DNA from 2 places in the Clostridium lamae genome. Region 1 is predicted to be linked to the other one. Evidence: a T-box and tRNA genes for the amino acid it is inferred to sense, from the RefSeq annotation. Region 1 holds a T-box; the other holds one or more tRNA genes.
What was found. A T-box is a leader RNA that pairs with one kind of tRNA and senses whether it is charged. The one in region 1 lies ahead of serS (serine--tRNA ligase), so its partner is inferred to be a tRNA-Ser.
Positions count from the first base shown of each region.

Region 1 (3,341 bases):
ATTAGAGGAAGAAGTGCTAAACATACAAAACTTAACTAAAGGATTTAGAGTTACTACAAATAAAAATAAATTTAGTTGTAAGGTAGTTATTAATACTATTCCACATGAGATATATATTAGAGAGAATGGAAAGGTTGAAGATAAGGATTCAGAAGTTACAGAAGGCAAATTTAAAAATATGAGTTATTTATTAGTAGATGATAACTACAAAAATAAACTTAATAAAATAGTTATAGAAACTTTCGATAAGAATACATTTGTTCTAAGCACTCCTACGACTACTACAGGATCATTAATAGGTATAAAGAGTACTGAAAAAACTAGTTTAAGTGATAATTTGCTTTATGCCAATAATTTATTACAAGATCTAAATAACAATAATATAAATAATCTTTTCAGAGAAAGTTATAATAAGGACTCAATGCTAATAGATGAAAGTGAAATTGATAAAGGATATATTAGAGTGACGGGAACTCACTATGGAAAGATAACAATAGCACCAGCTATAGCAAAAATGCTTTGTGATACTATTGCTAACAATTTAAATTGTACTTTAAAAAAGAATTTTATAGATAAAAGAAGAGAAGTATATAAATTTAGAGAATTAAGCAAGAAAGATGCAAATGAAATAATTTCTCTTGATAAAAGGTATGGGAAAATTATTTGCGTTTGCAACAATATCTCTGAAGGAGAAATAGTAGATTCGATAAGAAGACCACTAGGAGCTAGAACTGTAGAAGGTGTAAAAAGAAGAACAGGTTCAGGATTTGGAAATTGTCATGGATCCTATTGTTTAGGAAAGATAGTAAATATACTTGCTAGGGAATTAGATAAGAATGTAACAGATATAGTAGATGATTCTAAGGATTCTAAGATAATTTCAAGTAGAATAAAGGAGTTTGACGATGTATAAATCAAGTGAGCAAGATAATAATAAGGGGATATTTACATCAATAGTCAGAGTTAAGGGTAGCAATAAATATAAAGTGGTTCCAGTTAGATCTAGTGAAGAAGTAGACATAAATATTTGGGTAGAACTATCTAAGGTGCTAGGCAGAATATATGTAAGTACTCCAGTTAAAGTAGGAGATAAAATATGTAGAAATATACTTAATACTGGTATAGATATCATATGTACGAGGGATTTATCTGACGATTAATAATATATTGACATAAATATTTTTTTATAATATATTAAGAATAAATATATATAAACTGCTGAAAAGGCTAGTAATATCAATATTTACTTTAAGAGAGTCGATGGGTGCTGTAAATCGATAGTAATATGGTATGAATCCACCTTGGAGGGACTGTGATGAGCAGTACGGGAAAAACCGTTAATTTTTTTAAGAGAATAGCATTTTTGCTATTAATTAGGGTGGCAACGCGGAATCTTTCGTCCCTTTTAGGGGAAGGGTTCCTTTTTTATTTGCAGAAATAAATAAATATAAATTATTAGGAGGTATACATAATGTTAGATTTAAAATTTGTAAGGGAAAATCCAGAGATAGTTAAAACAAATATAAAAAATAAGTTCCAGGATAGCAAGCTTCCACTAGTAGATGAAGTAATAGAACTAGATAAAAAGCTTAGAGAAGCTAAACAACAAGCTGAGGCTTTAAGAGCTGATAGAAATAAATTTTCAAAACAAATAGGATCTTTAATGGCTCAAGGAAAAAGAGAAGAAGCAGAGGAAATGAAAAAAAAGGTAACTCAAAATTCAGAACTTTTATCTGCTCTAGAAACTCAAGAATCTGAGTTAGATGAAAGAGTTAAAACAATAATGATGACTCTACCAAATATAATTGATCCAAGTGTTCCAATAGGTAAAGATGATAGTGAAAATGTAGAAGTTGAACGTTTCGGGGAACCAAGAGTTCCAGATTTTGAGGTTCCATATCATACAGATATAATGGAAAAATTAAGCGGATTAGATTTAGATAGTGCTAGAAAAGTAGCAGGAAGTGGATTTTATTATTTAATGGGAAATATTGCAAGAATTCATTCAGCAATAATTTCATATGCTAGAGATTTTATGATAGATCGTGGATTTACTTATTGTATTCCTCCATATATGATTCGTAGTGAAGTTGTGACAGGTGTTATGAGCTTTGCTGAAATGGATGCTATGATGTATAAAATCGAAGGTGAAGATCTATATCTAATTGGAACAAGTGAACATTCAATGATAGGTAAATACATCGATACTATATTACCAGAAGAGTCATTACCACATACTTTAACAAGTTATTCTCCTTGTTTTAGAAAAGAAAAGGGAGCTCATGGAATAGAAGAAAGAGGAGTATATAGAATTCATCAATTTGAAAAACAAGAAATGATAGTTGTATGCAAACCAGAAGAAAGCATGGATTGGTATGAAAAATTATGGGTAAATACTGTAGATTTATTCCGTTCTTTAGATATACCAGTTAGAACTTTAGAATGTTGTTCTGGGGATTTAGCAGATCTTAAAGTTAAGTCTGTAGACGTTGAAGCTTGGTCACCAAGACAAAAGAAGTATTTTGAAGTAGGAAGTTGCTCAAATTTAGGTGATGCACAAGCTCGTCGTTTAAAAATTCGTGTGAATTCTAAAGAGGGAAAATATTTTGCTCATACATTAAATAATACAGTTGTGGCACCACCAAGAATGTTAATAGCATTTTTAGAAAATAACTTAAATGAAGATGGTTCAGTAAATATACCAACTGCACTTCAGCCATATATGGGAAATATGAAAGTAATTAAATAATTTAAATTTAAAGACTAAGCCTATATTGTTAGGTTTGGTCTTTATTATTATAAAGATAAAAAATATTTATAAATATATTGACATAATATTTTAATGTTGATATAATAATTTTTGTTGCGAGACGAAATATGGAGAGATGGTCGAGCTGGCTTAAGGCACCGGTCTTGAAAACCGGCGTACCTTTGCGGGTACCGTGGGTTCAAATCCCACTCTCTCCGCCAAAGAAAGCATCTAAGTTTTTAGGTGCTTTTTAATTTAAATATAACATAATAAAAATTTATTAAAAAAATTAAAAATAATAATTGACAATATATATAGTGGTTGCTATAATAATATTTGTCGCGAGACGAAAATATGGAGAGATGGTCGAGCTGGCTTAAGGCACCGGTCTTGAAAACCGGCGTACCTTTGCGGGTACCGTGGGTTCAAATCCCACTCTCTCCGCCATATAACCTTTTTAGAAGGCACATGGAGAAATACTCAAGTGGCTGAAGAGGCGCCCCTGCTAAGGGCGTAGGTCGGGCAACTGGCGCCCGGGTTCAAATCCCGGTTTCTCCGCCAAAGCATCTAACAGTTGTTAGGTGCTTTTTTT
Region 1 is NZ_JASCQJ010000027.1:39,978-43,318, reverse strand. Features, by position in the region: gene QK892_RS12750 (FAD-dependent oxidoreductase) at 1-913, shown strand, start outside; gene QK892_RS12745 (DUF1667 domain-containing protein) at 906-1,160, shown strand; T-box leader at 1,210-1,407, shown strand; gene serS (serine--tRNA ligase) at 1,472-2,749, shown strand; tRNA gene QK892_RS12735 (tRNA-Ser) at 2,880-2,970, shown strand; tRNA gene QK892_RS12730 (tRNA-Ser) at 3,106-3,196, shown strand; tRNA gene QK892_RS12725 (tRNA-Ser) at 3,220-3,310, shown strand.

Region 2 (3,341 bases), on a different contig from region 1:
AGTATTACTGACATTATTAAATCCTTGAAAAACTCCATCTCCTATATATCTACCTTTATTCTCAATCCCCTTTGAAATTATAGATGCAGCTATAATAATAGAAATTGCTAATGAGAAAATAGCAATCGGTAAAAGTTTATCCTTCGACATTGATTCTCCCCCCTAAAAACCTATCTATTACAATTATTTCTAACTCACATTATACCATATAATGTAATTTAAGTTAATTTAATACTAAACAACATTTTAACTTTTTCTATTTTTAGATTATTACTTTTATAGTACAATAATCTTAGTTTAAAATAAGGAGGGATATATTTGAGTTTATATGATAAAAAGTACTTATCTATAGTTAAGGATATCTTAGATAATGGATATTATGATAATAATAGAACTGGAATGCCTACATATAAGCTGCCACATCAAATCATGCAGTTTAACTTACAAAATGAATTTCCTATTCTAACAACTAAAAAAGTGGCATTTAAAACAGCCATAAAGGAAATGCTATGGATATATAGAGATCAATCAAATGATGTTACAAAACTTCAAGAGCAAAATGTCCATATTTGGGATGAGTGGGTAGATGAAAACAATACTATTGGTAAAGCTTATGGATACCAAATTGCAAAATTTAATCAAGTTGATAAGCTTATTGAAACTTTAAAAACTAATCCTCAAGACAGAAGAATGATTATGTCTATGTGGAATATTGAAGATTTACCGGAGATGACTTTACAACCTTGCTGTTATCAAACCTTATGGGATGTAACTGATGGATACCTAAATTGTATGTTAATCCAGCGTAGCGGAGACATGCCATTAGGAGTTCCATTTAATACCAGTCAATATGCGGTGCTTGTTCATTTAATAGCTCAGGTAACTAATCTTAAACCTGGATTATTTACACATGTTATTAACAATGCTCATATTTATGAAAATCAAATTGAAGGAATGAAGCTTCAACTTACTAGAGAAAATGAAGATTTTGAAGCTCCAAAACTTTGGATAAACCCTGAAATTAAAAACTTTTACGATTTCACTGTAGATGATGTAAAACTTATAGATTATAAACACCATGATCCTATTAAAATGGAGGTAAGTGTATAATGTTATCAATTATAGTAGCTAAAGCAAGCAATGATGTAATCGGTGGTGATAATAAGCTTTTATGGCATATATCTAATGACTTAAAGAGATTTAAGGAAATTACATCTGGTCATACTATAATTATGGGAAGAAAAACTTTTGAATCTTTACCAAAAGTTTTACCTAATAGACATCATATTATTATTACAAGGGATCAAAATTATAAAGTTGATTCAGCTGATGTTGAAATAGCTAACGATATCAACTCTATTATAGATAGATTTGAAAACTCTACTGATGAAGTCTTTATAATCGGTGGAGGAGAAATATACAAAACTCTTTTACCTAAAACTAAAAAACTTTATTTAACTAGAGTTTATAAGGATTTTAATGGAGATACTAAATTCCCTGAAATCAATTTTAAAGATTGGTCTATTGAGTATCAATCTGAAATTTTTATAAATGAAGCTGATAACTTAAGCTTTGATTTCATTGACTTAGTAAGAAAATTATAAAGAAAACGAGGGCGTTCCTTAAAGGAATTCCCTCGCTTTCTTTGTCCTATTGTATGTTAATCCTATTGAAGAGTAACCTATAAATAATTATTTTATAAATTTTATATTTACATTAAAAAAACCCTTCTTTCAAGAAAGGCCTAAAATTAAACCGTGCACCTAGCTTCGACAGTAATCTATAGACGTTACTATGTAGTTAGCTCTGACAAGATTTATCCATATCACACGCAGTAATCACTTATCGCTGCTTCCTTCCGGACCTGACGAGGTTCATGCACTTACGTCGTATGGGACCTTGCCATCAACACCACTTGCATAGGCAGGCTCTACAAATTAAAGCCTAGGCTAGGAATTCAATCCTGCTATAGCGGATTGCAGGTTACAGGGCACCGCTAACTCCCCATCTAGCACGGCCATGGCGGAGAGAAGGGGATTTGAACCCCTGATAGAGTTTCCCCTATACACGCTTTCCAGGCGTGCTCCTTCGACCACTCGGACATCTCTCCATATTAAATTAAATAAATTATTTATTAAATGAATTAATAACATAATTTTTTAAATTTACTTATAGTTACTTAATTTGAACTACTGCTATATATTATCATATACAAATAAATATTGCAACAATTAAAACCTGGTAGCACTTCTAAAATGAATTTTAATATATTTTTTATATGATTAATTAATAAAATAATGAGGTGATATATAATCACCTCATTATTTTATTTTAACCAAAATTCAGTTATTAATAACAGGAAATAATTAGTAATTACAGCTTATATTAATTGTAGTATGACTTTTTCCTTTTACTCACAGATACAATTAATACTGCCCCTAAAACTATTCCAAGTAAGCTTACAATCTGCGCTGTTCTTAGTCCCATAACCATTAAGCTATCTGTTCTCAATCCTTCAATAAAGAATCTACCTATTGAATATAAGATCATATATCCACCAAGCACAACTCCGTCTTTTCCTTCTCTTTTCTTAAGAACTATGTAAACTAATATTGCGCAAACCAATAAATTCCAAATTGATTCATATAAAAAAGTTGGTTGATAATAAGTTCCATTTATCAACATCCCCTTTTGTATAAACTCTGGAAATTTACTGATAAATTCTTGAGAAACAGGACCTCCATGCGCCTCTTGATTCATAAAATTTCCCCAACGCCCTATAGCTTGTGCCAAAATCACACCTGGCATTATTATATCTACATATTTCAAGAAGTTAATTTTTCTATATTTAGCAAAAACATATCCTGATAATAAAGCTGCTATAACACCACCATGTATAGCCATTCCACCATTCCTTATATTTATTACATCCATAAAAGAATGATAGTTTTGATATTCAAAAGCTACATAATATAATCTCGCTCCTATAATTGATATAGGAAATGTAATTAAAAATGCATCTATTACTATATCGTAACTAAGATTTTTCTTCTTAGCTAATATGTATATTAATAACATAGCAGCTAAGACTCCCATGGATATTATTAACCCATACCATCTAATCTCTAAACCAAAAAGCTCAAAAGCTACTGGATTCATCTCACTACCTCCTCTTAATTTATTTTTTTCTCTTATTTTCAAAAAATGAAGTAAGTAAATTACTACATTTTTGATTATAACACCATTTTACATCAACTTGCCAATTAAATATATCATAATCTAATAAATTTATAGTCGAGCCACAGGCTCCCATATCTTTATTGAATGTACCAATATACAAC
Region 2 is NZ_JASCQJ010000002.1:150,919-154,259, forward strand. Features, by position in the region: gene QK892_RS01800 (helix-turn-helix domain-containing protein) at 1-150, opposite strand, end outside; gene QK892_RS01805 (thymidylate synthase) at 319-1,110, shown strand; gene QK892_RS01810 (dihydrofolate reductase) at 1,110-1,604, shown strand; RNA gene ffs (signal recognition particle sRNA large type) at 1,756-2,017, opposite strand; tRNA gene QK892_RS01820 (tRNA-Ser) at 2,021-2,110, opposite strand; gene lgt (prolipoprotein diacylglyceryl transferase) at 2,386-3,159, opposite strand; gene QK892_RS01830 (nucleoside deaminase) at 3,179-3,341, opposite strand, start outside.
Region 2: it has a tRNA-Ser gene. The T-box ahead of serS (serine--tRNA ligase) is inferred to sense a tRNA for this amino acid. The anticodon was not compared.